Regions from separate parts of the Streptomyces sp. NPDC093097 genome, predicted to be linked through region 1. Evidence: riboswitches for the same ligand, from Rfam matches in the RefSeq annotation. Region 1 holds a riboswitch; each other region holds the start of a gene.
What was found. Region 1 has a riboswitch for cobalamin ahead of metE (5-methyltetrahydropteroyltriglutamate--homocysteine S-methyltransferase). Riboswitches for the same ligand answer to the same signal wherever they lie in the genome.
Positions count from the first base shown of each region.

Region 2: linked by a shared signal. The riboswitch ahead of cobN (cobaltochelatase subunit CobN) and the one ahead of metE (5-methyltetrahydropteroyltriglutamate--homocysteine S-methyltransferase) in region 1 are both predicted to bind cobalamin.
Region 3: linked by a shared signal. The riboswitch ahead of ACIQE0_RS05685 (HoxN/HupN/NixA family nickel/cobalt transporter) and the one ahead of metE (5-methyltetrahydropteroyltriglutamate--homocysteine S-methyltransferase) in region 1 are both predicted to bind cobalamin.
Region 4: linked by a shared signal. The riboswitch ahead of ACIQE0_RS16415 (ribonucleoside-diphosphate reductase subunit alpha) and the one ahead of metE (5-methyltetrahydropteroyltriglutamate--homocysteine S-methyltransferase) in region 1 are both predicted to bind cobalamin.

Region 1 is NZ_JBIVOW010000001.1:517,773-524,804, forward strand. Features, by position in the region: gene ACIQE0_RS02110 (hypothetical protein) at 1-631, opposite strand, end outside; gene ACIQE0_RS02115 (Pr6Pr family membrane protein) at 974-1,768, shown strand; gene ACIQE0_RS02120 (Imm53 family immunity protein) at 1,671-2,261, opposite strand; gene metE (5-methyltetrahydropteroyltriglutamate--homocysteine S-methyltransferase) at 2,156-4,465, opposite strand; cobalamin riboswitch at 4,624-4,842, opposite strand; gene ACIQE0_RS02130 (metal-dependent hydrolase) at 5,174-5,875, shown strand; gene ACIQE0_RS02135 (thiol-disulfide oxidoreductase DCC family protein) at 6,323-6,727, opposite strand; gene ACIQE0_RS02140 (DUF5997 family protein) at 6,816-7,032, opposite strand, start outside.
Region 2 is NZ_JBIVOW010000026.1:30,915-37,946, forward strand. Features, by position in the region: gene ACIQE0_RS32945 (cobalt-precorrin-5B (C(1))-methyltransferase) at 1-970, opposite strand, end outside; gene ACIQE0_RS32950 (cobalt-precorrin-6A reductase) at 988-1,758, shown strand; gene ACIQE0_RS32955 (precorrin-2 C(20)-methyltransferase) at 1,773-3,290, opposite strand; gene ACIQE0_RS32960 (precorrin-8X methylmutase) at 3,341-3,973, opposite strand; gene cobG (precorrin-3B synthase) at 3,970-5,490, opposite strand; cobalamin riboswitch at 5,574-5,725, shown strand; gene cobN (cobaltochelatase subunit CobN) at 5,758-7,032, shown strand, end outside.
Region 3 is NZ_JBIVOW010000003.1:51,375-58,406, forward strand. Features, by position in the region: gene ACIQE0_RS05665 (methyltransferase) at 1-7, shown strand, start outside; gene ACIQE0_RS05670 (nucleoside/nucleotide kinase family protein) at 275-931, shown strand; gene ACIQE0_RS05675 (MarR family winged helix-turn-helix transcriptional regulator) at 1,138-1,920, shown strand; gene ACIQE0_RS05680 (alpha/beta hydrolase) at 1,917-2,765, shown strand; cobalamin riboswitch at 2,864-3,109, shown strand; gene ACIQE0_RS05685 (HoxN/HupN/NixA family nickel/cobalt transporter) at 3,140-4,339, shown strand; gene ACIQE0_RS05690 (VOC family protein) at 4,415-4,918, opposite strand; gene ACIQE0_RS05695 (DoxX family protein) at 4,992-5,543, opposite strand; tRNA gene ACIQE0_RS05700 (tRNA-Val) at 6,099-6,173, opposite strand; gene ACIQE0_RS05705 (hypothetical protein) at 6,538-7,032, shown strand, end outside.
Region 4 is NZ_JBIVOW010000008.1:152,645-159,676, reverse strand. Features, by position in the region: gene ACIQE0_RS16435 (GntR family transcriptional regulator) at 50-811, shown strand; gene ACIQE0_RS16430 (DUF3311 domain-containing protein) at 1,119-1,379, shown strand; gene mctP (monocarboxylate uptake permease MctP) at 1,376-3,040, shown strand; gene ACIQE0_RS16420 (GNAT family N-acetyltransferase) at 3,341-3,868, shown strand; cobalamin riboswitch at 3,971-4,121, shown strand; gene ACIQE0_RS16415 (ribonucleoside-diphosphate reductase subunit alpha) at 4,285-6,690, shown strand; gene ACIQE0_RS16410 (ribonucleotide-diphosphate reductase subunit beta) at 6,690-7,032, shown strand, end outside.

The DNA of each region.
Region 1 (7,032 bases):
GGCCGTCCTTGCCCGCGTCGGCCGTACGCCCCAGGTCGATGCCCTTCTGGGTGCCCAGGGCGTTGGCGCCGAGCTGCACCACCAGGTCCCCGACCATCGCGCCGAGCGCCTCCTCCACGGGCGTGAGGGCGATGCTGACGACTTGCTGGACGACCTGTTCGCAGACCTCCTTGAACAGCCGTTTGACGATCGCCCGGGTCGCCTGGGTCGCGGCGATCGCACCGGCCTCGGAGAGCCCGAAGGTGAACGGGGCCGCGGCCTGCGCGGCGATCACCTCCGCCGCGAGGATGCCCAGTTGGACCACGGCCGCGATCTTGGCCCCCTCGATGAGGGTGGCCACCCCGTCCATGGCGGTGCCCGCCAGACGCCCGCACTCGGCAAGTCCCTTGAGATGCTTGCCGTTGATCTTTCCCCAGTGGGCGTTCAACGCCTCCACGGCGAGCGACCCGCCCGCGGAACCCACCAACCCCTGGATCGCGGTGTGGGCCTCGTTGGCCCCGTCCTCGATGTCATCGGCGAACTCCCGCATGGCGTTGGCCATTTCACGGTAGTCGTCCTCGTCAACATTGGGCCACGAGATACCGATGAGATTGAGTACCTCATCCGCCCAACCCGGCAGTACCACTCCCACGCGATGGACGCCCCTTGTCAGTCACCTGTCAACCCGTCAGACGCTCTCACATGGGCAAACGGTTCCTCAAGCGCCCGGAGTTAAACATTCCGTCGGGCGCTCCCGGCTCGCCGTTCCCCGCTCGGTCGCCAGTCGGCCTCCTACGCCCCAACAGCCGCTTGGACCCCACCTGTTCCGGCCACTCACCCCGCACGCACACCAGCCTGCCACCGGCCCCGGCAGCCCGGCCCCGGCCCGCCGGGCCGGGGCGATGCCACCGGGCTCCACTCCGGCCCCGGCACGTCGATCCCGCGGCCGGGTGGTCCCGGCGGTCGCCTCCGAGCCGGGCCGTACTGTGGTCCGATGCATGATCAGACACCCCCCACCAACTCCGCCGCGGCCGTGGCCGCTTCCGCCGAGCCCGCGGTCCGGCCCGGCCCGACCGACGCCGCCCCCGCACCCTCTTCCGGCGGCCGCCGTCCCGTCGCGGCGGCCTTCCGCGCGCTCGCGGCCCTGACCGGGGTCACCGGCATCGTCCTGGACGTGGTCGCCTCCCACGACCTGGGCCGGCTCTTCAGCTACTTCACGATCCAGTCCAACATCCTGCTGGCCGTCGTCTTCGCCTGGTCCGCCCACCGCGCCTGGACCGGGCGCCCCGCTCTCTCCCCGCGGATCACCGGCGCAGCGCTGCTCTACATCTGCATCACAGGGCTCGTCTTCCACTTCATACTCTCGAACGACGCCAGTGGCTTCTCCATGACCAGCCACCGAACTCCCCTGGAGACGGCCGCCAGCCAACTCCTCCACACCGCGACCCCGTTGGCCGCCGTCCTCGACTGGCTCGTCCTCACCGCCCCCGGCGCCTTCCTGTACCGCTGTGCCTGGCAGTGGCTCACCTACCCCATCCTCTACCTCCCCTTCGCCCTCATCCGCGGCGCCCTCCTCGCCCCCGGCACCGACGGCCGTTATCCCTACCCCTTCCTCGACGTCGACCTCCACGGCTATGCCGGCATCGCCACCAACGCCGTCGTCTTCGCCCTGGCCTTCTACGTCCTGGCCCTCACCCTCGTCCTCCTCGACCGCCTCCGCCCCCGCCTCCGCGGCCCCCGGAACGGGACTCCGCCCGCGGCCCACCAGACGACCGACCTGAGGGCATAGGCCCCCGCAAGCCATGGGCGAGGGAACCCGAGGACGGCTCCGCCGGCAGTTCCCTTGCCTTTGCGGCACGTTCGATCTCGACGGACCAGCCCGGATTGCCCAGGGTCTCGATGCGGATGCCGTACTCGTGCTCCCAATCGCCGTCGCACTGGCAGGTGTACCAGGCGGTGAGAGAGCTCAGAGGGTCTAGGGGCACGGGGTTGTCTCCCACGGTTCGGCTGGACGAGCGCTTCCATCGGGAAGGTTCATGCCCTGATGGCCGGAAGGGATATCCCGGATACGCGGCCGCCCGCCCCGGTCGTGGGTTCCGGGGCGGGCGGACGGCTTTGTTGCTTCCTGGGGTTTCTGGCCAGGTCTTGGCAGGGCTGCTCAGGCCCGTCCAGGGTCCTACAGTTCCGTGCGTACCGTTCGGGCCGCGGTGACCAGGTGGTTGAGGGAGTCCTGGACCTCGGGCCAGTCGCGGGTCTTCAGGCCGCAGTCGGGGTTGACCCACAGGCGTTCGGCCGGGATGGCGCGGAGGCCGGTGCGGAGCAGTTCGGCGGCCTCCTCCGGGCTCGGTACGCGGGGGGAGTGGATGTCGTAGACGCCGGGGCCGGCTTCGCGGGGGTAGCCGTGGGTGGCGAGTTCGCGGGCGACCTGCATGTGGGAGCGGGTCGCTTCCAGGCTGATGACGTCGGCGTCGAGGTCGTCGATGGCCTGGACGATGTCGCCGAACTCGGCGTAGCACATGTGGGTGTGGATCTGGGTGCCAGGCCGCACCCCGCCGGTGGTGAGGCGGAAGGCCTCGGTGGCCCAGGCCAGGTAGGCGGGGCGGTCGGCGGTGCGCAGCGGCAGGGTCTCCCGGAGCGCGGGCTCGTCGACCTGGATGACGGAGGTGCCGGCGGCCTCCAGGTCGGTCACCTCGTCGCGGAGGGCGAGGGCGACCTGGCGGGCGGTCTCGGCCAGGGGCTGGTCGTCGCGGACGAAGGACCAGGCCAGCATGGTGACGGGGCCGGTGAGCATGCCCTTGACGGGGCGGCTGGTGAGGGACTGGGCGTAGGTCGTCCAGCGGACGGTCATGGGCGCGGGGCGGGAGAGGTCGCCGGCCAGGATCGGCGGGCGGACGTAGCGGGTGCCGTAGGACTGGACCCAGCCGTGCCGGGTGGCGAGGTAGCCGGTGAGCTGCTCGGCGAAGTACTGGACCATGTCGTTGCGTTCGGGCTCGCCGTGCACCAGGACGTCCAGGCCGGTCTTCTCCTGGAAGGAGATGACGTGCTGGATCTCGTCCTTGATGCGGTCCTCGTAGGCGGCGGTGTCGATGCGGCCGGCGCGCAGGTCGGCGCGGGCGGCCCGGAGCTCGTCGGTCTGCGGGAAGGAGCCGATGGTGGTGGTCGGCAGCAACGGCAGGCCGAGGTGGGCGCGTTGGGCGGCGGTCCGCTCGGCGTAGGGGTGGGAGCGGCGGGAGTCGGCGTCGGTGACGGCCGCGGTGCGTCCCCGTACGGCCGGGTCGTGGGTGATCGGGGAAGCGGCCCGGGATACCAAGTCGGCGCGGTTGGCCGCGAGTTCGGCGGCGATGGCGCCGGTGCCGTGGGTGAGGCCCTTGGCGAGGGCGGCGAGCTCGGCGGTCTTCTGGCGGGCGAAGGCGAGCCAGCGCCGGATCTCCGGTGCGATGTCCCGTTCGGCCGTCGCGTCGAGCGGGACGTGCAGCAGGGAGCAGGAGGCGGCCACGTCGACCTGGTCGGCCAGGCCGAGAAGGGTGCCGAGGGTGGCGAGGGAGTGGCCCAGGTCGTTGACCCAGATGTTGCGGCCGTTGACGACGCCGGCGACCAGGCGCTTGCCGGGCAGGCCGCCGGCCGCGGCGAGGGCGTCGAGGTTGGCGGCCGCGGCCTCGGTGAAGTCCAGCGCGAGCCCGTCGACCGGGGCCTTGGCCAGTACCGGGAGGGCGTCGCCGAGCCGGTCGAAATAGGAGGCGACCAGCAGCTTCGGCCGGTCGGTGAGGGCGCCCAGGGCGCGGTAGGCGCGTTCGGCGGCGGCCAGTTCGGCCGGGGTGCGGTCCTGGACAAGGGCCGGCTCGTCGAGCTGCACCCACTCCGCGCCCGCCGCGCGCAGGTCGGCGAGGACCTCGGCGTACACCGGCAGCAGCCGGTCGAGGAGCGTCAGCGGCTCGAAGTCGGCGGCCACGCCGGGGGCGGGCTTGGACAGCAGGAGGTAGGTGACCGGTCCGACGAGGACCGGCCGGGCCGTCAGGCCCAGGGCGAGGGCCTCCTTGAGCTCGGCGACCTGCTTGGTGGAGTCGGGGGCGAAGACGGTGTCCGGACCCAACTCGGGCACGAGATAGTGGTAGTTGGTGTCGAACCACTTGGTCATTTCCAGCGGCGCGGCGTCCTGGGTGCCGCGCGCCATGGCGAAGTAGCCGTCCAGGGGGTCGGCGGCGACGGCCGCGCGATGGCGCTCGGGGATCGCACCGACCATGACGCTGGCGTCCAGGACGTGGTCGTAGTACGAGAAGTCGCCGGTGGGGACCTCGCCGATGCCGGCTTCCGCCAGCTCCTGCCAGGTGCCGCGGCGCAGTTCCGCGGCGGTGGCGCGCAGGGCGTCCGCGGTGACGCGGCCCTTCCAGTAGCCCTCGATGGCCTTCTTCAGTTCCCGGTGGCGGCCCTGGCGGGGGTAGCCGTACACGGTGGCCCGTGCTGCCGCGGCTGCGGGCTTGGCGTTCACGGAGATCTCCTTCGCGAGATGAATCCCTGAGATCCCGGGGACGGGACGAGGACGCGAAGGGTGACGCACCGGACGGACGGACCTCGCACGGCGCGGTCACCCGACTGGTATGTACGCCGACCCGCCCTCGAGGTCACCGGGATGTCCGCGCACGGGTCGTCCGCGCACGGGCAGTTGGCAGGTCTTCGGACTCGCGGGCGCGCCCTCCTGAAGGAGGACACCTACTGGCCGTCGCTTCCCAGACCCGGTCGGGCCCAGTGCGTATGACGGCGGTCGTTCCCGCTCACCGCTGCGGGGCAGTCCCGGATTCCCACCGGGTTCCCTCTTGCGACGCTCCCGCCTGGCGGACGGGGCGAACCAGCTGCACCGCTCACTCTACGGGGCCCGGCCGCGGCGCGCAGGGTTCCGTCCATGATGTGGATCTTCCCTTCCCCCTGTTTCTTCCGGATTGCCGCTCTTTCCGGCGGGACGGTCGGATCGTCGATGAGGGCGATGCCGGCTCCACCGGTCCTGAACTGGGGGAGGAGCGAAGGCCGGTGGCTGGGCGTCAGGAACCACGAGCTGAGCGGATGCCTCATCAGCACCTCCAGGAACGAGGGGTTGCGGATCGCCCCTCCTGCGGCGCAGTTGCGGCGATCGCGCTGATACCGTCTCCGCCGAGGTTGGGGCACGTCGAGGGCGTGCCACGTACGGGGAGGACGACGCACCATGATGGGCCATTCGCATGCGATGAGCGGGGCACTGCTCTTCGCAGGCACCACACCGTTTCTGCCCCCGCTGCTGATGCACACGCATCTCCAGCCCCAGGAGATCCTGATGGGCACGGTGCTGTGCGCCGGTGCCGCGCTGCTGCCCGACCTGGACCACCACGACGGCACCATCGCCAACTTCCTCGGCCCGGTGTCCAAGACCCTGTGCCGCTTCGTGGCCTGGGCCTCCGGCGGCCACCGCCATGCCACCCACTCGCTGTTCTTCGTGGCCCTGATGACCGTCGGCAGCTGGGCCGGTGTGGAGTACCTGGGGCGGCCCTTCACCCTCGGGATGACCTTCTTCCTGCTGGCCCTCGCCGTGCGCGCGCTCAATCTCTGCCCGCCCGGCCACGGCTTCTCCGCCTGGGCCACGATCGTCGCGATGGCCGGCATCGGCACCGGCGTCATCGCCAAGTTCATCCCGTCGGCGCCCGGTTGGCTGCCGTACGCCATCGGGCTCGGCTGCCTGGCCCATCTGCTGGGGGACTCCATCACGAAGATGGGCGCCCCGTGGCTGTGGCCTCTGAGGAAGCGCTACGAGATCGTCATCATCAAGCACAGCGGCAACAAGCTGGAGACGGAGATACTGACCCCGATCATGGGCGTCGCCACCGTCGCCCTGCTCTGGTTCACGGCCTTGTCGCCGGACTCCTTCAGTTAGACCCCGGCCAGCCCCAGAGCCCCGCTTCCCAGCCCAGGCCCTGTCGTCGCACTTCCTTCCGGCGCCCGGAGGGAGGGCGACGGCAGGGCCTGGTGTCATGAACGGCCGATGCCGGACGCTGCCGGCGGGTTCCGGCCGTCGACGAGTCGCCGAGTCGATCAGTGGACGCATTGCGCAGCACGTGTCGATCGTGGGCTAACGACGGTCGGCGGCGCGGCCAGGCATGCTGTCAGCCGTCCCCCTGGTGCCGCTCGCCTCCCGGAGGCCGAGGGCCGGATGCCGCGGACCTGTCTCGTACGGTCGTGAGAAGGGATCGGCTCGGCCCGGAGAACCGGGGCGAGCCGTGGGACGACCCGCCAGGTCCTGGCCCGCTACGGGGGTGCGGGGCAGGACCTGGCGGGTGGGAGGGCCTGGGCCGAGGGCGCCGGCGGTGCCCCCGGCGGTCTCTCAACGGCCCGGGCCGGGGCGGCCGTTGGCCGGCAGGGCGCAGGCCGGGGTGCCGCCCGGCATGCGATGGCGGTTGTGCGCGATGAGGCGGTAGACGGCGTGGGCCGGCCAGCGCACCGGGGGGAGGGTGAGCACGGCCCCGGCGACGGACCAGGGGCCGCCCGCGTTCAGCAGCAGCTTGGCGACGGCCTGGGCGCCGCCGTGGACCACTCCTGACGGGGTGATCCACAGGACCTCGTGCAGGGCGCGCTGCTCGGTCACGCCGAGCGCGTCGAGGTCGGCGTCTTGCCAGGCGGTGATCGTGCAGCGGGGCCGCAGATGCCGCTCGGCGTATCGCACACAGGTGGTGCAGAAGCCGCAGTCGCCGTCGTAGACGAGTACCGGCGCGGTCCTGGCGGTCGTCATGTAGCCCTCTTCCGGGTCGTTGCGGACCGTGTCGCGCGCCGGCGCCGGCGGGGCCCCGGACGGGCCGCCGCCGAGCGTGACGGTGCGCTTACGCCTCGTCCTGGGCGCGCTTCTTCTCCTTCAGGCGGGCCGTCTCCTTGCGGACGTCGGCCTGGGTGGCGCGCTCCTTCTGCAGCCACTCGGGGTTGTCCGTCTTCAGCGCCTCGATCTGCGCCGTGGTGAGGGCCTCGGTGATCCCGCCGCGGGCCAGGCCGGAGATGGACACACCCAGCTTCGCCGCGACCACCGGGCGGGGGTGCGGGCCG
Region 2 (7,032 bases), on a different contig from region 1:
CCCCGGCCACCGCCTCCGCCAGCGCCTCGTCGGCACCGCCCCGCCGGGCCAGTTCGGCCAGGAAGCCCTTGTCCACCTGGGACCGCGCCGAGTGCAGGTCCAGATGCCCGACCGCGAGCTTGGAGAGCTTGGCGAAGCCGCCGCAGATCGTCAGCCGGTCGACGGGATGGCGGCGGATGTACTTGAGCACCGCCCCCGCGAAGTCCCCCATGTCCAGCAGCGCGTCCTCCGGCAGGTGGTGCAGGGCGACGGCGACCTTCTCCGACGTCGAACCGGTGCATCCGGCCACGTGCCGCCGGCCCGCTGCCCGTGCCACGTCCACCCCGCGCCGGATCGAGTCGATCCACGCCGAGCAGGAGTACGGCACGACGATCCCCGTCGTCCCCAGGATCGACAGTCCGCCGAGGATGCCCAGACGCGGATTCCAGGTGCTGCGCGCGATCTCCTCGCCGTGGTCGACGGAGACGGTGACCTCGACGTCCGCGGTCGCGCCGCTTCCCCGGTGCGCTTGTGCGACGTGTGCCAGATGCTCCCGGATCATCTGCCGCGGTACGGGATTGACGGCGGGTTCGCCGACGTCCAGCGGCAGTCCCGGGCGGGTGACCGTCCCCACGCCGGGCCCCGCCTTGAAGACCACGCCGCTCCCGGCCGACAGCGCCCGCACCGTGACCCGCACCAGCGCCCCGTGCGTCACGTCGGGATCGTCCCCGGCGTCCTTCACCACCCCGGCCATGGCGGTGGCCGGGCCCGCCCCGGCGGTCAGTTCCTCCACGGCGAGCGCGAAGGACGGCGTCTGCCCCTTCGGCAGCGTGATCGTGACCGGGTCCGGGAACTCCCCGCTCAGCAGCGCGGTGTACGCGGCGGTGCTCGCCGCGGTGGCACACGCCCCGGTGGTCCACCCGTGCCGCAGCCCGGTGTGCGCGAGCTGCGCGCTCCGCCCTCCCGTACCCTTCGGTTGCGCTTCACCCACGGAGGAACCCGCCGCTCATGCCGTCTTCACCCGTCCACGATTCCGTCCGCCATGTGCTGGTCCTCGGCGGCACCACGGAGGCCCGCCGGCTGGCCGCGGCGCTGGCGGAGGAGCCGGGGGTGCGGGTGACGAGCTCACTGGCCGGCCGGGTGGCGACGCCGCGGCTGCCCGCCGGGGAGGTGCGCATCGGCGGGTTCGGCGGCCCCGAGGGCCTGGCCCGCTGGCTGCGGGAACATGCGGTGGACGCGCTCATCGACGCCACCCATCCTTTCGCCGGCACGATCAGTTTCCACGCGGCCCGGGCCGCCGCCACCGCCCATGTTCCCCTGCTGGCGCTCCGCCGCCCCGGCTGGGTCGCGCAGCCCGGCGACGTCTGGCACCCGGTGCCCTCGCTGACCGAGGCCGCCGCCGCCCTCCCCGCCCTCGGCGGCCGGGTCTTCCTGACCACCGGCCGGATGGGCCTGGCCCACTTCGCCCACCTCACCGACCTGTGGTTCCTGGTCCGCTCGGTGGACGCGCCCGAGGCCCCGCACCCGCCCCGGATGACCACCCTCCTGGACCGCGGCCCGTTCACCCTCGACGGGGAACGGGAGCTGCTGCGCCGCCACCGCATCGACGTCCTGGTGACGAAGGACAGCGGCGCCGCGGCGACCGCCCCCAAGCTGGCGGCCGCCCGGGAGGCCGGGGTGCCGGTGGTGGTCGTCCGGCGGCCGCCCGTCCCGGAGGGCGTGCCGGTGGCCGAAGAGCCGGACGCGGCGCTGGGCTGGGTGCGGGCGCTCCTGCGCTGACGCCCCGCGGGCGGTCAGCGCTCCGGATACCGCCGCGGCGTCCAGACCACCTCGGTGCCGTCGTCGCGCCGCACCCGCCGGGTCTGGGACGAGCCGACCAGCAGGAGCGTGCGCATGTCGACCTCGGTGGGATCGAGTTCGGCGAGCGGGACGGTGCGCAGCGACTCCTCGGGGCCGCCGATGTCACGGGCGAGCATCACCGGGGTGTCCGGCGCACGGTGCTCCAGGAGGACGTCCCGGGCCTTGGCCACCTGCCAGGTGCGGCTGCGGGAGCCGGGGTTGTAGAGCGCCAGCGCCAGGTCGGCGGAGGCCGCCGCGCGCAGCCGCTCGGCGATCACCTCCCAGGGCTTGAGCCGGTCGGAGAGCGAGATCACCGCGTAGTCGTGGCCCAGGGGGGCGCCGGCGCGGGCGGCGGCGGCGTTGGCGGCCGTGACGCCGGGCAGGACCCGTACCGGGATGGCGCGGTAGGGCTCCTCCGACGCCACTTCGAGGACCGCGGTGGCCATCGCGAAGATCCCGGGGTCGCCGCCGGAGACCACCGCCACCCGGCGGCCGCGGCGGGCCAGGTCCAGGGCGAACTCGGCGCGTTCGGACTCGACCTTGTTGTCCGAGGGGTGCCGGCGCTGGCCCGGGCGCACCGGGACGCGGTCCAGATACGTGGTGTAGCCGACGAGGTCGTCGGCGGCGGCGAGGGCTCCGCGGGACTCCGGGGTGAGCCAGCGCGGCCCGGCCGGACCGGTGCCCACCACCACCACCTCACCGCGGTCCGCGGCGGCCGGCTCCGGCGCCTCGGCCGCGGTGGCGAGGCGGCTGGGGACGACCGCGACGGAGAAGTACGGGACGGTGTCGGCGTCGATGTCGGACAGCGCGCCGGTGCGCTCCCCGGCCATCGTGGCGCGCTCGACGTAGCGGGCCTCCGGCATCCGGCCGGAGCGCTCCAGGGCGCGGCGGACGGTGGGGAAGGTGCGGCCCAGCTTCATCACCACCGCGGAATCGGTGGCGCTCAGACGGGCGGTCAGCTCTTCCTCGGACAGCGTGCCGGGGAGGACGGTCAGCACCTCGTCGGCCTCGGTGAGCGGGGTGCCCAGCCGGGCCGCGGCGGCGTTGATGGAGGTGACGCCGGGCACCACCTCGGTCGGGTAGCGGTGCGCCAGCCGCTTGTGCATGTGCTGGTACGAGCCGTAGAAGAGCGGGTCGCCCTCGGATATCACCGCCACGGTGCGGCCGGCGTCGAGATGGGCCGCGAGCCGTTCCGCCGCCTCCTCGTAGAAGTCGTCCAGCGCGCCGCGGTAGCCGCCGGGATGGTCGGTCGACTCGGTGGTGACCGGGTAGACCAGGGCCTCCTCGACGTGGTCCGGGCGGATGTGCCGCGCGGCGATGGAGCGCGCGATGGAGCGTCCGTGCCGGGCGCTGTGGTACGCCACCACATCGGCCTCGGCGATCACCTCCACCGCCCGCAGGGTCATCAGGGACGGGTCGCCGGGGCCGAGGCCCACGCCGTAGAGGCGCCCGGTGGACCGCCGCGGGGACACCGCGGCCGACTGGTCCGGGGTACCGCTGCTGGCCTGCTGCTCGCTCACGCTCACTCTTCCTCGCTCGCCAGGGCGTTGAGCGCCGCCGCGGCCATGGCGCTGCCGCCGCGCCGCCCGCGCACCACGATGTGCTCCAGCTGCGACGGATGGTCGATCAGTGCGTCCTTGGACTCGGCCGCGCCGATGAAGCCGACCGGGATGCCGAGGACGGCGGCGGGGCGCGGTGCCCCTTCCTCGATCATTTCGAGGAACCGGAAGAGGGCGGTGGGGGCGTTGCCGAAGGCGACCACGGCGCCCTCCATCCGGTCCCGCCACAGTTCGAGGGCGGCGGCGCTGCGCGTGGTGCCCATCGCGGCGGCCAGCTCCGGAACGGACGGATCGCCGAGGGTGCACAGCACCTCGTTGTCCGCGGGCAGCCGCCTGCGGGTCACGCCGCTGGCCACCATGGTGGCGTCGCACAGGATCGGCGCACCGGCGCGCAGCGCGGCCCGGGCACGGGCCACGACGCCCGGCGTGAAGGCCAGATCGCGGACCAGATCGACCATGCCGCAGGCGTGGATCATCCGGACCGCCACCCGGCTGGCGTCGGCGGGCAGTCCGGACAGGTCCGCCTCGGCGCGGATGGTGGCGAAGGACTGGCGGTAGATGGCCGCCCCGTCCTTTTCGTAGTCGAACGCGGTCACTGGGGCCTCGGGGTCGTGGAGTGCGGGGTGGAAGAGGGGTGGGGCGTACCGGAGGGGGACGCGGTTTCCCGTGGCACCGGGGCCGGTTCGGCCGTGGTGCGGGACACCGGATCCCGCGGTGGTGTTTCACGTGAAACGGTGCCCGGCCGCGAGGTTTCACGTGAAACCGGCGGCGGGGCAAGGGTGTTGGGGCGTACCGCGGTGGTGCGGTACCCGTCGGACGTGGCCAGGACATCGACCCAGGCACCGTGCGGATGACCGCAACGCCGAGCGCAGCCCGACCAGTGCACGGGCAGTCCACCGGGCAGGCCGGGGCCGTCCGCCGGGACGGTCAGGCCCTCGGCGAGGGCGGCCGCGGCATCGCTCCGCACGTCCGTCAGGGACTTGGCGCAGCCGGGAAGACCGGTGCAGGCGGTGACCCCGCGCCACGGGGAGGCCGGGTCGGTGACCAGCCCGGCGGCGGCGAGGTCGGACAGCCGTCGGGCCGCCGCGGCGGCCGGCAGGCCGGGGAGGACGATGCCGCGCCAGGGCGTGAGGCGCAGCGCGCCGGAGCCGTCCGCGGCGGCGACCTCGGCCAGCAGCCGCCACTGGGCCACCGTCAGCCGGCCGAGCGGCGCCAGGACCACGAGGGCGCGGCGGCCGTCCGGACCCTCGACCGGGCCGGGCGCGGTGGGGTCCGGGTACGGCGCCGCCGGCCGCGGGCCGGGCGCCCCGGCGTACTCCGCGGAGATCCCCGCGGACCGCAGCGCACCGTGGACGTCCTGGGCGGTCAGCGGCCGTGCGGCGGGGAGTTCGCGGACCCGCCAGGCGCCGCTGCCGCTCGCCGTGGCGGCGGCCAGGAAGGTCTCGGCGGCGGTCAGCGCCGCCCGCGGGACGTCGTCCGCCGCGATCCGCAGCGCCGTCCGGTCGTCGCCGACCCGGAGCAGCGCCCCCTGCCCGGACGCCGCTCCCGGCGCGGACGCGGTGGCCGCCGCGGCCGGCCGGACCGATTCTGCGAGCAAGGTCACATCGCCGCCGAGGCCCGCCACATCGCCCCGCCCGTCGTCGAGGACGAAGAGGAAACGGCCCGAGAGCGCCGTCGCCGGCTCGCTCGCGCACAGCAGCGCGTCCAGGCTCCGGGCCCACAACCGCACGTCGGAGGGGGTGTGCCGGTCCAGCCCGGCCAGCGGCGAGGCCAGGATGTTGCGGATCCGCTCATGGCGTACGGACGGCAGCAGCCCGGCGTCGGCGAGGAGGTCGGCGAGGGGGCCGCCGCAGTCGTCGGGCAGACCGCGGAGTTCGACGTTGCCGCGGGAGGTGAGCGAGAGGTGGCCGTCGCCCAGACGCTCCGCGGCGTCCGCCAGCGCGTCGGCCTGATGAGACGTCAAGTCCCCTGCGGGCAGCCGTATTCGGGCGAGGCTGCCGTCGGCGGCGGAGTGCAGCCGCAGCGCTCCCGGGCAGGCGTCACCGCGATCCCGCACCGGCGGTCCGGCCCGGTCGGGGCGTGAAGAGGGGGAGGGCGGCATGGCGGCGAGCATACCTACGCCACCGGACCCGGAACCGGGGCGAGGGGGCGTGCGGGACGGGTTCCCGACGCCCGCTCCCGCAGCGTGCCCGCAGCCCTTACTATGCAGGTCGGCGGGTCGGCTGACCCGCCGGACGCCAGCGACGGCGCCAGGGAGGAAGCCCGGTGAGAATCCGGCGCGGTCCCGCCACTGTGAACCCGGCCACGGCCGGGTGAGCCAGGAACTCCCGCCGTCCATACGACCACCCGGGGCGTGGACACCCCGAGGAAGGGCTGCGCCGTGATCCTGCTGTTGTCGACCTCGGACACCGACCTGCTCAGCGCTCGCGCGGCCGCGGGCCCCGTGCCGTACCGGCTCGCCAACCCCGCCCGCCTCGACGTCGCCGAACTCCCCGGTCTCCTGGAGGGCGCCGACCTCGTCGTCGTCCGCCTGCTCGGCGGCCTGCGGGCCTGGCAGGACGGCCTGGACGTGCTGCTGGCCGCGGACCAGCCCCGCCCGGTCGTGGTGCTCACCGGCGAACAGGCCCCCGACGCCCAGCTCATGGAGGCCTCCACGGTCCCCGTCGGGATCGCGGCCGAGGCGCACGCCTACCTCGCGCACGGCGGCCCGGCCAACCTCTCCCAGCTGGCCTGCTTCCTCAGCGACACCGTCCTGCTCACCGGCCACGGCTTCGAGCCGCCCGCGACCGCCCCGTCCTGGGGCCCGCTGGAGCGGCCGGCGTCAAAGGCGACCGGTCCGACGGTGGCCGTGCTCTACTACCGCGCCCACCACATGAGCGGCAACACCGCCTTCGTGCACGACCTGTGCGACCAGATCGAGCGCGCCGGCGGCCGTCCGCTGCCGCTCTACGTCGCCTCGCTGCGCGCCCCCGAGCCGGAGCTGGTCGAGGAACTGCGCGCGGTCGACGCCGTCGTCACCACCGTCCTGGCCGCCGGCGGCACCAAGCCGGCCGAGGCTTCCGCGGGCGGCGACGACGAGTCCTGGGACGCCGGCGCGCTGGCCGCCCTGGACGTGCCGATCCTCCAGGCCCTGTGCCTGACCGGGTCGCGGGCCTCCTGGGAGGCGAACGACGAGGGGCTCTCCCCGCTGGACGCCGCCTCGCAGATCGCGGTGCCCGAGTTCGACGGGCGGCTGATCACCGTGCCGTTCTCCTTCAAGGAGGTCGACGAGGACGGCCTCCCGGTGTACGTCGCGGACGCCGAACGGGCCGCGCGGGTCGCCGGGATCGCGGTCCGGCACGCCCGGCTGCGGCACATCCCGGCCGCCGAGAAGCGGCTGGCGCTGGTGCTGTCGGCCTACCCCACCAAGCACTCCCGGATCGGCAACGCGGTCGGCCTGGACACCCCGGCGAGCGCCGTCGAACTGCTGCGCCGCCTGAAGGCCGAGGGCTACGACTTCGGCAGCGAGCCGGTGCCGGGCCTCGCGTCCGGCGACGGCGACGAGCTGATCTACGCCCTCATCGAGGCCGGCGGCCATGACCAGGAGTGGCTGACCGAGGAGCAGTTGGCCCGCAACCCGGTCCGCATCCCGGCCGCCGACTACCGCCGCTGGTAC
Region 3 (7,032 bases), on a different contig from region 1:
GGAGTAGGCCGGGAGGGGCGGGCACCGGCAGGCCGCCGCGCCCGAACTCCGCGATTCCTGCCCGCCGTTGCTCTCCCACGGCGGCGATCGGCGCGGCCCGACCGGCGAAGTGCCGGTGGACCGCGCCGACCCCTGCGCCCGCGGCACGGGCGATCCCGGGCGTCCGCGGCTCGGGCGATCCGGGGCGTCCGCGCCGCGTCGCCGCGTGCTCTTCCGGAACGCCGCCCCCACCACCCGGCCGCCACCGCGACCCATCAGGCACGATGGGACCATCATGAACCTCGACGACCTCGTGGCCCGTGCCCGCCGGCTCGCCGCCTCCGCGACGCCCGGCCGGCGCCGGCTGCTCGGCATAGCCGGGCCGCCGGGCGCCGGAAAGTCCACCCTCGCCGTCCGGCTTGCGGCGGAGCTGACCGGCCAGGCCGTCCTCGTCCCGATGGACGGCTTCCACCTCGCCGAGGCGGAGCTGCGCCGCCTGGGTCGCACGGACCGCAAGGGCGCGCCGGACACCTTCGACCCCGCCGGCTACGCCTCCCTGCTGACCCGTCTGCGCGCCCCCGAATCCGGCACGCCCGTCTACGCCCCGGCGTTCGACCGCCGCATCGAGGAGCCGATCGCCGGCAGCATCCCCGTGGCACCGCACATCCCGCTCGTCATCACCGAGGGCAACTACCTCCTGCTGCACTCCGACCCCTGGGCAGGGATCCGCGAACTCCTCGACGAGGTCTGGTACATCGAGCTGGACACCGCGGAGCGGGTGCGGCGCCTGGTCGACCGCCACCAGCGGTTCGGTCGGCTGCGCACCGACGCCGAGGACTTCGTCCGCACCTCCGACGAGGCCAACGCCCGCCTCGTGGCGGCCACCCGGCCCCGGGCCGACCTGGTCGTCGCGTTCACCACCGAAGAGGCCCCGCCCCCCTTGGACGACTGACCGGTCACCGGCGCCCCGCCGCCCGCTGCGTCGTCAACTCGCCTTCGCACCAACGCCGTTCCACGCCCGGCGAGCAGATCCCCGCCCCTCCGCGCGCCTGCCACGCGCTTCCCCGGGCGCCTTCCGGAGCGTTTCTCCACACGCCTTCCGAAACGACATCAGAGATGTCATCATGACAGCATGAGTGTCGTTGAGGGGGGCTCATCATGAGCGTGACCGAGGGGGATTCCGGTCCGAGCGGCCGGAGCCGTCAGGAAAGTCGGAGCAACCGGAGCGGTCTTGACGATCGCGGAGACCACGACGAACGCGGCGATCGCGGGAGCTGGGACATCCGGCCCGGCCAGGACGAGCGCCACACCCAGGGCGCCGATCAGGCAGCGACGACCGAGGAGTTGCTGTACGACGTCATCCGACGACTGTGGCCGCTGCACCGGACGATCGTGCGCGCGGTGGAGCGCGAGCTCGAAGGCACCGGCATGACCGCCGGCGAGCACGCCCTGCTCGACGCGCTGCGCGTCCAAGGTTCGTGCACGGTCCCGCAGTTGGCCCGCTCTCTGGGGCTGGACCGTCAGCCGGTGCAGCGCTGGGTGAACCACGCAGCGGAGCTGGGCCTGGTCGTGACGGCCCCCAATCCCGCCCACCGCCGCTCGTCCCTGATCGAGCTCACCGACGAGGGCACGGAGGTGATGCGCGGCATCCAGGACGCCGAGGCCGCGGAGCTCCGGCGCGGGCTGGCCGACCTGTCGACCGGAGAGGTCCGCACGGCGCTGCGGGTCCTGGACCGGCTCGGTGAGGAATTCCGGCACCTGGCGGACGGTTCGCACGTTCCCCCGGAGGAACGCGGCAATCCCGAAAAGCAGGACGCCACCGCCCAAGATGCCGCACCGGCCGCCATATCGCCCGGCACATCACCCGGCATCGGGCACCGGCCTCCGGCGCCCGCCCGTCCGACCGCCCGTCCGTCCCGCACAGAACGGCCCGCAGAATGACCCACGACTTCCAGGCATGGTCCGAGATCGACAACGGCACCGTGCCGGTCGACGACGGCGAACTGTTCTATGAGACGGCCGGTTCGGGGCCCGCGGTGGTCCTGCTGCACGGCGGGATGCTCGACCAGCACATGTGGGACGAGCAGTTCGCCTGGCTGGTGAACTCCGGCCTGCAGGTGGTCCGTTACGACTCCCGCGGCCACGGCCTCTCCTCCACGGTGACCGGCGACTGGTCCAACCACGACGACCTGGTGGCCCTGCTGGACGCGCTCGACATACCGCGCGCCGTCCTCGTCGGCCTCTCGCACGGCTCCCGGGTCTCACTGGACACCGCGATCGCCTACCCGGACCGGGTCTCCGCCCTCTTCCTGGCCTCGCCCGGGGTCAGCGGCCGCCCCTTCACCGACCCCTTCATCCTGGAGCACATCCGGGAACAGGTCGCCGCGATCGGCGAACCGGACGGCGCGGAGCGGTACGTGGAGCACTTCCTGCGGATGTGGGTGGACGGACCGCACCGTGCGCCGTCCGCCGTGCACCCCGGCTTCCGGGAGCGGATGCGCGCCTCCGCGTGCGCCAATGTCGAGGTGCACGCGGACGGTGTGGGGGTGGGCATGCCCCTGGAGGTCGGGGCGGCGGACCGACTCGGTGAGATCCGGGTGCCGACCGCCGTCCTCGACGGCGACCTCGACTCCACCGACATCTCCGCCAACGCCCATGCGATAGCGCTGCAGGTCCCCGGCGCCCGGCGGATACGCATCCCGGCCGCCGGCCACACGGTCAACTTGGAGAACGCCCGGCTCTTCGACCACGAACTCCACACCTTCCTGACGTCCCTGGCCCTCTGAGTCCCTGCCACCCCTGCTCCTGCGGCGCGGACCGCCTGCCCGAAGGCCCCGGCATCCTCCCGGGGCCTTCGGGCATGGCCGGATCTCGTCGGTGCCCGCTAGAGTGACCGGGCCGTGGTGTTCGGGAAGACCGGTGCAGGACCTCGTGTCCCAGGCCGGCGCGGCCCTCGCCACTGTGATCGGGGAGTTTCCAGCCCTCTGTACGTGCGACGTGTACGTACGGCGCCACTGACCGCAGCCTGCGGCCGGGAAGGCGGGCCGGAAGCGCACACCCTCCCCCAAGCTCTCAAGGAGCAGGGAGGCACCCCAAAGCCAGGAGACCGGCCACGGCATTTCACGAAGCAATCCACGAGGTGCTGGAGCGTGATGGCCAGATGGCCCTGTCCACGGATACCCCGGACAATTCCCCAACTCCCCGCAGTTCCCTTCCCCCCGGCACACCCGGATCCACCGGTTCGTTCCGCTGGCAACGCCGCGACACCGTCCGCACAGCCGGGTTGATGACGGTCATAGCCGCGCTGCATGTCGTCGCCTTCGGCGTACTCTTCCTCCTGGTCGTGCCGGGCCACTACGCCGTCGGCAGCCAGGTGTTCGGCGTCGGACTCGGCGTCACCGCCTACACCCTGGGCATGCGGCACGCCTTCGACGCCGACCACATCGCGGCGATCGACAACACCACCCGCAAGCTGATGGCCGACGGCAAACGCCCGGTCTCGGTGGGGTTCTGGTTCGCCCTCGGCCACTCCAGTGTGGTGGTCGCGATGTCCGCGCTGGTGGCCGGCGGCGCCCAGCTCGCCGGCACCCTGATGAACGACAACTCCACCACCCACCAGACGCTCGGCCTCATCGGCACGACCGTCTCGGGCACCTTCCTCTACCTCATCGCCGCCCTCAACCTGGTCGCCCTGCTTGGCATCCTGAAGGTGTTCCGGGCGATGCGGTCGGGCGCCTACGACGAGCAGGAGCTCGAAGCCCACCTGGATTCCCGGGGCTTCATGAACCGGATCCTCGGCCGGCTCACCAAGTCCATCAGCCGCCCCGGCCAGATGTACCCGCTCGGTTTCCTCTTCGGCCTCGGCTTCGACACCGCGACCGAGGTGACGCTGATGGTGATGGCCGGCAGCGGCGCCGCGGCGGGCCTGCCCTGGTACGCGATCCTGTGCCTGCCGCTGCTGTTCGCGGCCGGAATGAGCCTGTTCGACACCCTCGACGGCACCTTCATGAACTTCGCGTACCAGTGGGCGTTCTCCAACCCCGTGCGGAAGGTCTACTACAACCTCACCATCACCGGTCTGTCGATCGCGGTCGCGTTCTTCATCGGCACCATCGAGCTGGTGACCGTCCTGCACGACAAGCTCGGCCTCGACGACCCGGTGTCCGGGGCGATCTCCTCCCTCAACCTCGACAACGCGGGCTTCGTCATCGTCGGCCTGTTCGTCGTGGTGTGGGCGGCGGCGCTGGCCTACTGGCGCCTCGGCGGCGTCGAGAAGCGCTGGGCCGCCCGAACACCCGCCGCCCAACCGGCCGAGGCCCCCGCCCCGGCCCCCCACCCCGAAGAACCCGACACCCCGTAGCCCCACGCGCGGTGGCCCTCCCCGTCAGCCGACAGGGAGGGCCACCGCACATCCGGCCCCCTGCGCACACGCGCCTCAGGTGGCCGAGCCGGCCGCCGCGCCCGTCAACAGGTCCGGGCCCCAACGCTCCAGCGCCCCCGCGAGGTCCAGCGGCAGCACCCGCGCCCCCGCGTCCTCCGCTCCCGGCCAGTCCTCCCGCGGCACCCGCCACATCACCTCGAACTCGTTCCCGTCCGGGTCCCGGGCGTAGAGCGACTTGGAGACCAGGTGGTCGCTGGTACCCGCCAGCGCCCCCCGCTCCTGAAGCCGCTCCGCGACCGCCACAAGATCGCCCAGCGTCCCGACCTCCCAGGCCAGGTGGTACAGCCCGATTCGGCCGCTCTCCGGCCCGGGCGCCCCCCGCCCCACCGCGAACAGCCCCAGATCGTGGTCGTTCTGCGAACCGGGCGCGCTCAGAAACGCCGCCCGCCCCGGAATCTCCACGTCCACCGTGAACCCCAGCACCTCGGTGTAGAACTCCACCGACCGTGCCACCTCACGGATGTACAACACCGCATGATTGAGCCGCCGTACGGACATCAACCCTCCCTCTCTTCCCTCAACGCGCTCCCCCGCCTTGGCAGTCGCCGCCCCTGACCCAGGGGCCGCAACCTCACTTCCGGAACAGCAACACCACTGCCGCGAACACCACACCCAGGACGAGCGCGCCCGCGCCGTACATCAGCCGATGCGCGCGCACCACGGGCAGGAGGCGGTCGATCGCGAAGCGGCCGGGTCCGGCCAGCCCCAGCGCGGCCGCCCCGCCGACGATCAGCAGCTCGTACTCCACGCCCTCGGGCGCGAAGAAGCCGCCGCCCCACTTCACCGCCAGCGCGTTGATCATCGTGCCGACCACGGCCGCGGCGGCGAGCGGCGTCAGCAGCCCGAGCACCAGCCCGAGCCCGCCCAGCGTCTCGGCCAGACCGGCGAAAACGGCCATCACCTTGCCGGACGGGTAACCACTCGCCGTGAAGAACTGGGCGGTGCCGTCCAGCCCACCCCCGCCGAACCAGCCGAACAGCTTCTGGGCGCCATGAGCCGCCATGGTCAGCCCGAGGACCAGCCGCAGCACGAACAGCCCGGCGTCATACCCGCGCAACGAGGACTCGTCCCGCACCACGGCACCGACCCGCTCGGCCCCGGACACACTGTGGGGGGTCGTCATGACAATCGCTCATTCCCTCTGAACCACGCGACGACCCGACCACACGGCCCGCCGACTACCTACTCGACCATTTACTTGAAAGTTCAAGTCTCCCCTCCACCATACACATGCCCCCGGAAACACCAAAGGCCCCCAATCGGGACGAGGGGGCCTGCCGACGGGGGCTGCCGAGGGGGTTGCCGAGGGGGCGCCAAGGGGTCCGCCGATGGCGACTGCGCATCCGGGACCTACCGGCCGGACCGCGCGTCGAGCGCCGGTCACCCCCTCCGGACGGCCAGGCCGCGCACCCCAGCGCACCCGACGGTGCGACCGGGCCCGCAATCACCAAGGGGCCTTCCACACAAGGGCGTTGGGGATGCGAGGGTGCGACCGAACCACGCCGCCAGGACCGCAGGGCCACCGCCACCACCGACCGCCGTCGATCACACAGGCATCGGACGAACAGCCACAGACAGGCACAGATCACGAGAGCCCGGAGCTCAACACCGACGGCACCGGCGGACGCAGGGGGACGGCAAAAGACCCCCCGCCATGATCGGCAGGGGGTCTTTTGACTGGTGGGCACAGACGGATTTGAACCGCCGACATCTGCTTTGTAAGAGCAGCGCTCTACCGCTGAGCTATGCGCCCTGGATGAGCCGACAGACTACCTTGCCTCGGGGTCGGGACTGCAAACCCGGGCCGGGGGCCGGAGGGCGGGGCCGGGGCCGCACTGGGGGGGGAGGGACGCTGTGGGTGTGGGAGGGGTGTGCGGGGATCAGGGGCGGAGTCGGGGTGGGTGTGAACTTGTCGGGCGGGATGTTCGTTCGGGTGGGTGGGAGAATATGAGCCGGTCCTGGGGCGATCCGATCGGGAGAGGGATGTGACGGGGACACATATGCAGCCGCGGCCGCGGCCGGCCGGGCGGCGGGATCGCCGTCGCCTCCGCGCAGGCCGGCTCGCGCGGACGGCCCGGGAGACGGTGGGGCTCGTACTGCTGCCGTTGCCGCTGCTGATGGCGGTGGCGCCGATGGCGTTCGCCGGGGGCGGTACCCGGCGCTGGTTCGGGCGCGGGGACAGTCAGCGGGCCGATGCGCAGGCCGCCAAGGACGCCGCGGCGGCGGCGTTCTACGAGCTCGACACCGCGCACCGGGACCTGCGGATCTCGGTGGAGACGGTCACCGCCGTCGACGACTCCCCGCGGGCCCGGCAGGCTGCGGCGGAGTACCAGAGCTTCGGACAGCGGATCGACCAGGTCAGCCAGGGGTACATCACCGCGGTCGACTCTCATGATCTTGACCGGGACGATATCGACGGCGCCGCGCTCGCGCGGGCGCGCGCCGATCTGACCCGGGCCCGGGAGGAGCTGGAGCGGGTCCGCGGCGAGCTGGACTGGTTCGCGCAGAGCCTCGCGCCGCTGCTGGAGAGCGCCGAGACCCAGCTGGCGCGGGTCGCCCCGGCCGTGGAGCAGGCCCGGCAGGCGCTGCTGGCGGCGAGCAACGCGCTGGAC
Region 4 (7,032 bases), on a different contig from region 1:
TACGGAGGAGCCGGTGACGGCAGCACGACAGACATCGGAGAGGCGGGTCATGAACACCGAGGCGGGCAGCGCCGAGAACGGCGGCACAGGCGCGCGGTCCGCCCGGGTACCCAAGTACTACCGGCTCAAGCGGCACTTGCTGGAGATCACCGAGACCCTGCCGCCCGGCACCCCGGTTCCGCCCGAGCGCACCCTTGCCGCGGAGTTCGACACCTCCCGCACCACGGTCCGCCAGGCCCTCCAGGAACTCGTCGTCGAGGGCCGCCTGGAGCGCATCCAGGGCAAGGGCACCTTCGTCGCCAAGCCCAAGGTCTCCCAGGCGCTCCAACTGACCTCCTACACCGAGGACATGCGGGCCCAGGGCCTGGAGCCGGCCTCCCAACTGCTGGACATCGGCTACGTCACCGCCGACGACCGGCTGGCCGAACTGCTGGACATCACCCCCGGCGGCCGGGTGCTGCGCATCGAGCGGCTGCGGCTGGCCAGCGGCGAGCCGATGGCCATCGAGACCACCCACCTGTCCGCCAAGCGGTTCCCCGCGCTCCGCCGCAACCTCGTCAAGTACACCTCGCTCTACACCGCACTGGCCGAGGTCTACGACGTCCGGCTCGCGGAGGCCGAGGAGACCATCGAGACCTCGCTGGCCACCCCGCGCGAGGCCGGACTGCTGGGCACCGACGTCGGACTGCCGATGCTGATGCTCTCCCGGCACTCCCTGGACGCCCAGGGGCAGCCGGTGGAGTGGGTGCGCTCGGTCTACCGCGGCGACCGCTACAAGTTCGTCGCCCGCCTCCGGCGCCCGGCGGACTGAGCACCCGTCCGCCCCGGGGTCCGCACCCCGGGGCCCGGTCCGCACACCGGGCCACCTCCGCTCCGCTCCGCCCCGCCCTGCCCCGTCCCGTCTCGTCCCGTCCCCGGACGTACGGATTCCGGAAGGCCGCCACTCGGCCCCCGCCGCGCCCCACCAGGCAACCCCCGCCCCACGCACCGGAAGCCCCCAACTCCCTTACGGTCACTGCTGAATACCGATATGCGGACAGCTAGTGACGCGCGCCACGACCCTGGCATAGATTTCCAGCCGATCACCCAGGAGTTCACCAGGGACGGGAGCCACGGCCATGGCCGAGAAAGCCGCATCACCGGACCACAGACCGATCGTCACCCCCACACGCGTGGTGGCCGGATTGTGCCTGCTCGCCCCGTTCGTCGCGATGCTGTGGGTGAGTTCGTACGCGAGGATCGAGCCGACGCTGATCGGGATCCCGTTCTTCTACTGGTACCAGATGGCGTGGGTGCTGATCTCGACGGCGCTGACGTCCGTCGCCTACAAGCTGGTCCAGCGTGAGCAGCGCGCCCGCAAGGGCGGTGCGGCCCGATGACGTTCCCGCACACCGCGCTCGCCGCGGCCCCCCAGGGCGTCGACGGGGTGGCCCTCACCGTCTTCGTCCTCTTCTTCCTCGCCGTCACGGTCATGGGCTTCCTGGCCGCGCGCTGGCGCAAGGCCGAGCAGTCCGCCAACCTCGACGAATGGGGGCTGGGCGGACGCAGCTTCGGCACCTGGGTCACGTGGTTCCTGCTCGGCGGCGACCTCTACACCGCGTACACCTTCGTGGCCGTCCCGGCGGCGATCTACACGGCGGGCGCGTCCGGCTTCTTCGCCGTCCCGTACACCATCCTGGTCTATCCGCTGATCTTCACCTTCCTGCCCCGGCTGTGGTCGGTCTCGCACCGCCACGGCTACGTCACCACCTCCGACTTCGTCCGCGGACGCTTCGGCTCCAAGGGCCTGTCGCTGGCCGTGGCACTGACCGGCCTGCTCGCCACGATGCCCTACATCGCGCTCCAACTCGTCGGCATCCAGGCCGTCCTGGACGTCATGGGGGTCGGCGGCGGGGAGCACGCCAACTGGTTCGTCAAGGACCTCCCGCTGCTGATCGCGTTCGCCGTGCTGGCCGCGTACACCTACTCCTCGGGCCTGCGGGCGCCCGCGCTGATCGCGTTCGTCAAGGACGGGCTGATCTACCTCGTCATCGCGGTGGCGATCATCTACATCCCGATCAAGCTGGGCGGCTTCGACGAGATCTTCCACGCGGCCGGCAAGGCCCTCGCCCAGCCCGGGCCCACCGGCAAGCCGCGCGGTGAACTGGCCAGCGGCCCCAACGCCCAGTGGGCGTACGCCACTCTGGCACTCGGCTCGGCGCTGGCGCTGTTCATGTACCCGCACTCGATCACCGCGACGCTCTCCTCGCGCAGCCGCAACGTCATCCGCCGCAACACCACCATCCTCCCGCTCTACTCCCTGATGCTGGGCCTCCTCGCCCTGCTCGGCTTCATGGCGCTGAAGGCCGGGACGGACACCCACGGCAATGCGCAGCTGGCGATCCCGCAGCTGTTCGCGGACATGTTCCCGAGCTGGTTCGCGGGCGTGGCGTTCGCCGCGATCGGCATCGGTGCGCTGGTGCCCGCCGCGATCATGTCGATCGCCGCCGCCAACCTCTTCACCCGGAACGTCTACAAGGACTTCCTGAAGCCCACCGCCACGCCCGAGCAGGAGCACAAGGTCGCCAAGCTGGTCTCCCTCCTGGTCAAGGTCGGCGCCCTGGCCTTCGTCCTGACCATGGACAAGACCGTCGCCATCAACTTCCAGCTGCTGGGCGGCATCTGGATCCTGCAGACCATGCCGGCGCTGGTCGGCGGCCTGTTCACCCGCTGGTTCCACCGCTGGGCGCTGCTGGCCGGCTGGGCGGTCGGCATGGTCTACGGCACCCTCGCCGCGTACGGCGTCGCCAGCCCGACGCAGAAGCACTTCGGCGGCTCCAGCGCGGAGATCCCCGGCATCGGCCAGATCGGCTACATCGGCTTCACCGCCTTCGTCCTGAACGTGTTGGTGACGGTCGTGCTGACGCTCGTCCTGAAGGCCCTCAAGGCCCCTGACGGCGCCGACGAGACCGTCCCCGACGACTACACCGCCGACCGCGGCGACAAGGGCGTCACGCCCGACCTGCCGCCGGCCCCGGCGGAGGCACCGGCCGGGCACTGACCCCGAACACCCCTCACTGGTCGCCGCGCATCCCCGGACGCGCGGCGGCCCGCCGGTCTACGTCAGCTCCAGCCACCCGCCCTCTTCCTCGCGGGCATGTATCCGGGCGGTCTCCTCGAAGTGTTCGGGGGACATGCGGGGCGGCCGGTCGGTGGGCGGGGCCATGGAACTTCCTCCTTCCGCGCTCGGGTTGGAGTGGGACGACAGCTGCTTCCGACCATAGCGGCGGGCACTGACAGTCACCGGCACACGTCCAACGCCCCGCCTCCGCATCTCGGTTGGCGCCGCCACACTGGTCTCATGAACATCACGATCAGGCCCATACGCCAGGCGGAGTTCGAGACGGTCGGGGAGCTGGTGGTGGAGGTGTACCTGGCCGACGGCCTGCTGACCGGGGCGGACGATCCGTATGCGGCGGTGCTGCGGGACGTGGCGCACCGGGTGGCGCACGCCGAGGTGCTGGTGGCCGTGGACGGACAGGGCGGGGCAGACGGGACGGACAGGTCGGACGGGACGGTGCTCGGGGCGGTGACGTTCGCCGCATACGGGAGTCCGTACGCGGATCTGGCCGGGCCCGGGGAGGGCGAGTTCCGGATGCTGGCGGTGCGGAGCGAGGGGCGCGGGCGCGGCGTCGGTGAGGCGCTGGTGCGGGCCTGCCTGGCGCGGGCGCGGACGCTGGGGCTGCGCGGGATGGTGCTGTCGAGCCAGCGGCACCTGCTGCCGGCGCACCGGCTCTACCACCGGCTGGGGTTCGTACGGGCGGCCGAGCGGGACTGGAACCCGGTCCCGGAGGTGCGGCTGTGGGCGTTCGCCCAAGAGCTGGCCTGAGGCGTTTTCCGGCGGTGGACGGGCGGTGCGGCGGTTGGTGCGCCCGTAGGAACGGCATGAGCTACGACACAAGATGTGGGGGTGCATGCTGGGAGCAACACAAGATGTATGCTCTTCCTCGCTGTCGCCCGCAGGGGAATCCGGTGCGAATCCGGAACTGTCCCGCAACGGTATGAGAGCGCAGGATACGGCCCGTTTCATGGGGAATCCGCGCTCCCGAGTCCGAAGACCTGCCGATGGTACGTCCGCACCGCCATCGGTGCGGCGTCGAGACGTCCGGGCCCCGAGGGATGGGTCGGTGGACGGAGCGCGGCCGGCCCGCGCACCCCGGTTCACCGCGGGGTGCCCCCTTGCCTGCCCGCGCGCCGTTGCAGCCGCCGCCCTCCCGGCCCCCGCCGAGTGAGGGAGAGCATCAGGTGACCATCGCGCCAACGGAGCCCGCGTCAGACGCCGAGGTCGTGCAGCCCGTGGTGGCCGCGCCTCCCGCGGCCGAGGACGGGCCGGGCGTCGCCCTGCTGCGCACGCTGACCGAGCTGACCGCGGACCTGACCGCGACCGACCCGGGCAAGGTGGCCGCCGCCGCGCTGCGCGGCCGGCACCCCGGCTCCGACGCGGCCGAACTGCGGTCCCTGGCGACCGAGGCCGCGGCCGGGCTGATCGCCGACGAGCCGCAGTACTCCAAGCTCGCCGCGCGCCTGCTCACCCTGGCCATCGCCGAGGAGGCCGCCGGCCAGGGCGCCTCGTCCTTCTCCGCCTCGATCGCGGTCGGCCACCGGGAGGGCCTGATCGCGGACGCCACCGCGGAGTTCGTCACCACGCACACCGCGCGGCTGGACGCACTGGTGGACGCGGCGCTGGACGAGAGCGCCGACGACCGCTTCGGGTACTTCGGCCTGCGCACCCTGCACTCGCGCTACCTGCTGCGGCACCCCATCACCCGCAAGGTGATCGAGACGCCCCAGCACTTCCTGCTGCGGGTGGCCTGCGGTCTGGCCGAGGACGGCTCCGCGCGGGCGCTGGCGGACGTCGCCGAGCTGTACCGGATGACCAGCACGCTCTCCTACCTGCCGTCCTCCCCCACGCTGTTCAACTCCGGCACCCGCCACCCGCAGATGTCCTCCTGCTACCTGCTGGACTCCCCGCTGGACGAGCTGGACTCGATCTACGACCGCTACCACCAGGTGGCCCGGCTCTCCAAGCACGCCGGCGGGATCGGGCTGTCGTACTCCCGGATCCGCGCCCGCGGTTCGCTGATCCGCGGCACCAACGGGCACTCCAACGGCATCGTGCCGTTCCTGCGCACCCTGGACGCGTCGGTGGCGGCGGTCAACCAGGGCGGCCGGCGCAAGGGCGCGGCCTGCGTCTACCTGGAGAGCTGGCACGCGGACATCGAGGAATTCCTGGAGCTGCGGGACAACACCGGCGAGGAGGCCCGCCGGACCCACAACCTCAACATCGCGCACTGGATCCCGGACGAGTTCATGCGCCGGGTGGAGGCGGACGCCGACTGGTCGCTGTTCTCCCCGTCGGACGTGCCCGAGCTGGTCGACCTGTGGGGCGCGGAGTTCGACACCGCCTACCGGGCGGCGGAGGCCGCGGGCAAGGCCCTCAAGCAGGTGCCGGCCCGGCTGCTGTACTCCCGGATGATGCGCACCCTGGCGCAGACCGGCAACGGCTGGATGACGTTCAAGGACGCCGCCAACCGCACCGCCAACCAGACCGCCGAGCCCGGCCGGGTCGTGCACTCCTCCAACCTGTGCACGGAGATCCTGGAGGTCACCGACGACGGCGAGACCGCGGTCTGCAACCTGGGGTCGGTCAACCTCGCCGCGCACCTGGGCGCGGACGGCGAGATGGACTGGGAGCGGCTGGACGCCACCGTCCGCACCGCCGTGACCTTCCTCGACCGGGTCGTGGACATCAACTTCTACCCGACCGAGCAGGCCGCCGCCTCCAACTCCCGCTGGCGGCCGGTCGGTCTGGGCCTGATGGGCCTCCAGGACGTCTTCTTCCGGCTGCGGCTGCCGTTCGACTCGGCGCAGGCGCGGGAGCTGTCGACCCGTATCTCCGAGCGGATCATGCTGGCCGCCTACGAGGCGTCCGCCGACCTCGCCGAGCGGCACGGCCCGCACGCGAACTGGTCCGCGACCCGTACGGCGCGCGGTGTGCTGCACCCGGACCACTACCCCAACGCCGAGCCCCGCTGGGCGGACCGCTGGGCGGCGCTGCGCACCCGGATCGCCGCGACCGGGATGCGCAACTCCCTGCTGCTGGCCATCGCGCCGACCGCCACCATCGCCTCGATCGCCGGTGTCTACGAGTGCATCGAGCCGCAGGTCTCCAACCTCTTCAAGCGCGAGACGCTCTCGGGTGAGTTCCTCCAGGTCAACACGTATCTGATCGAGGAGCTCAAGGAGCTGGGCCTGTGGGACGCGCGGACCCGCGACGCGCTCCGCGAGGCCAACGGCTCGATCCAGGAGCTGTCCTGGATCCCCGCCGACGTCCGCAACCGCTACCGCACCGCCTGGGAGATCCCCCAGCGCGCCCTGATCGACATGGCCGCGGACCGCACGCCCTACCTGGACCAGAGCCAGTCGCTCAACCTCTTCATGGCGTCGCCGACCATCGGCAAGCTCAGCTCGATGTACGCCTACGCCTGGAAGCGCGGCATCAAGACCACGTACTACCTGCGCTCGCGGCCGGCGACCCGGATCGCCCAGTCGGCCCGCGCCGCGTCCGTCCCCGCCCAACTGCCGGTGACCGACCCCGAGGCGGTCGCCTGCTCCCTGGAGAACCCCGAGTCCTGCGAGGCATGCCAGTAATGACCCCCCACCCGTCACCCGACCACCTCCCCTCATCGACGGCACTGCGCGCCGACGGAACCTCCGCCGAAAAGCGCACGAAGAACCTCCTCGACCCGGGCTTCGAGCTCACCCTGCGCCCGATGCGCTACCCGGACTTCTACGACCGGTACCGGGACGCGATCAAGAACACCTGGACGGTGGAGGAGGTCGACCTGCACTCCGACGTCGCCGACCTCGCCAAGCTGTCCCCGGGCGAGCAGCACCTCATCGGCCGCCTGGTGGCGTTCTTCGCCACCGGTGACTCGATCGTCGCCAACAACCTGGTGCTGACGCTCTACAAGCACATCAACTCCCCCGAGG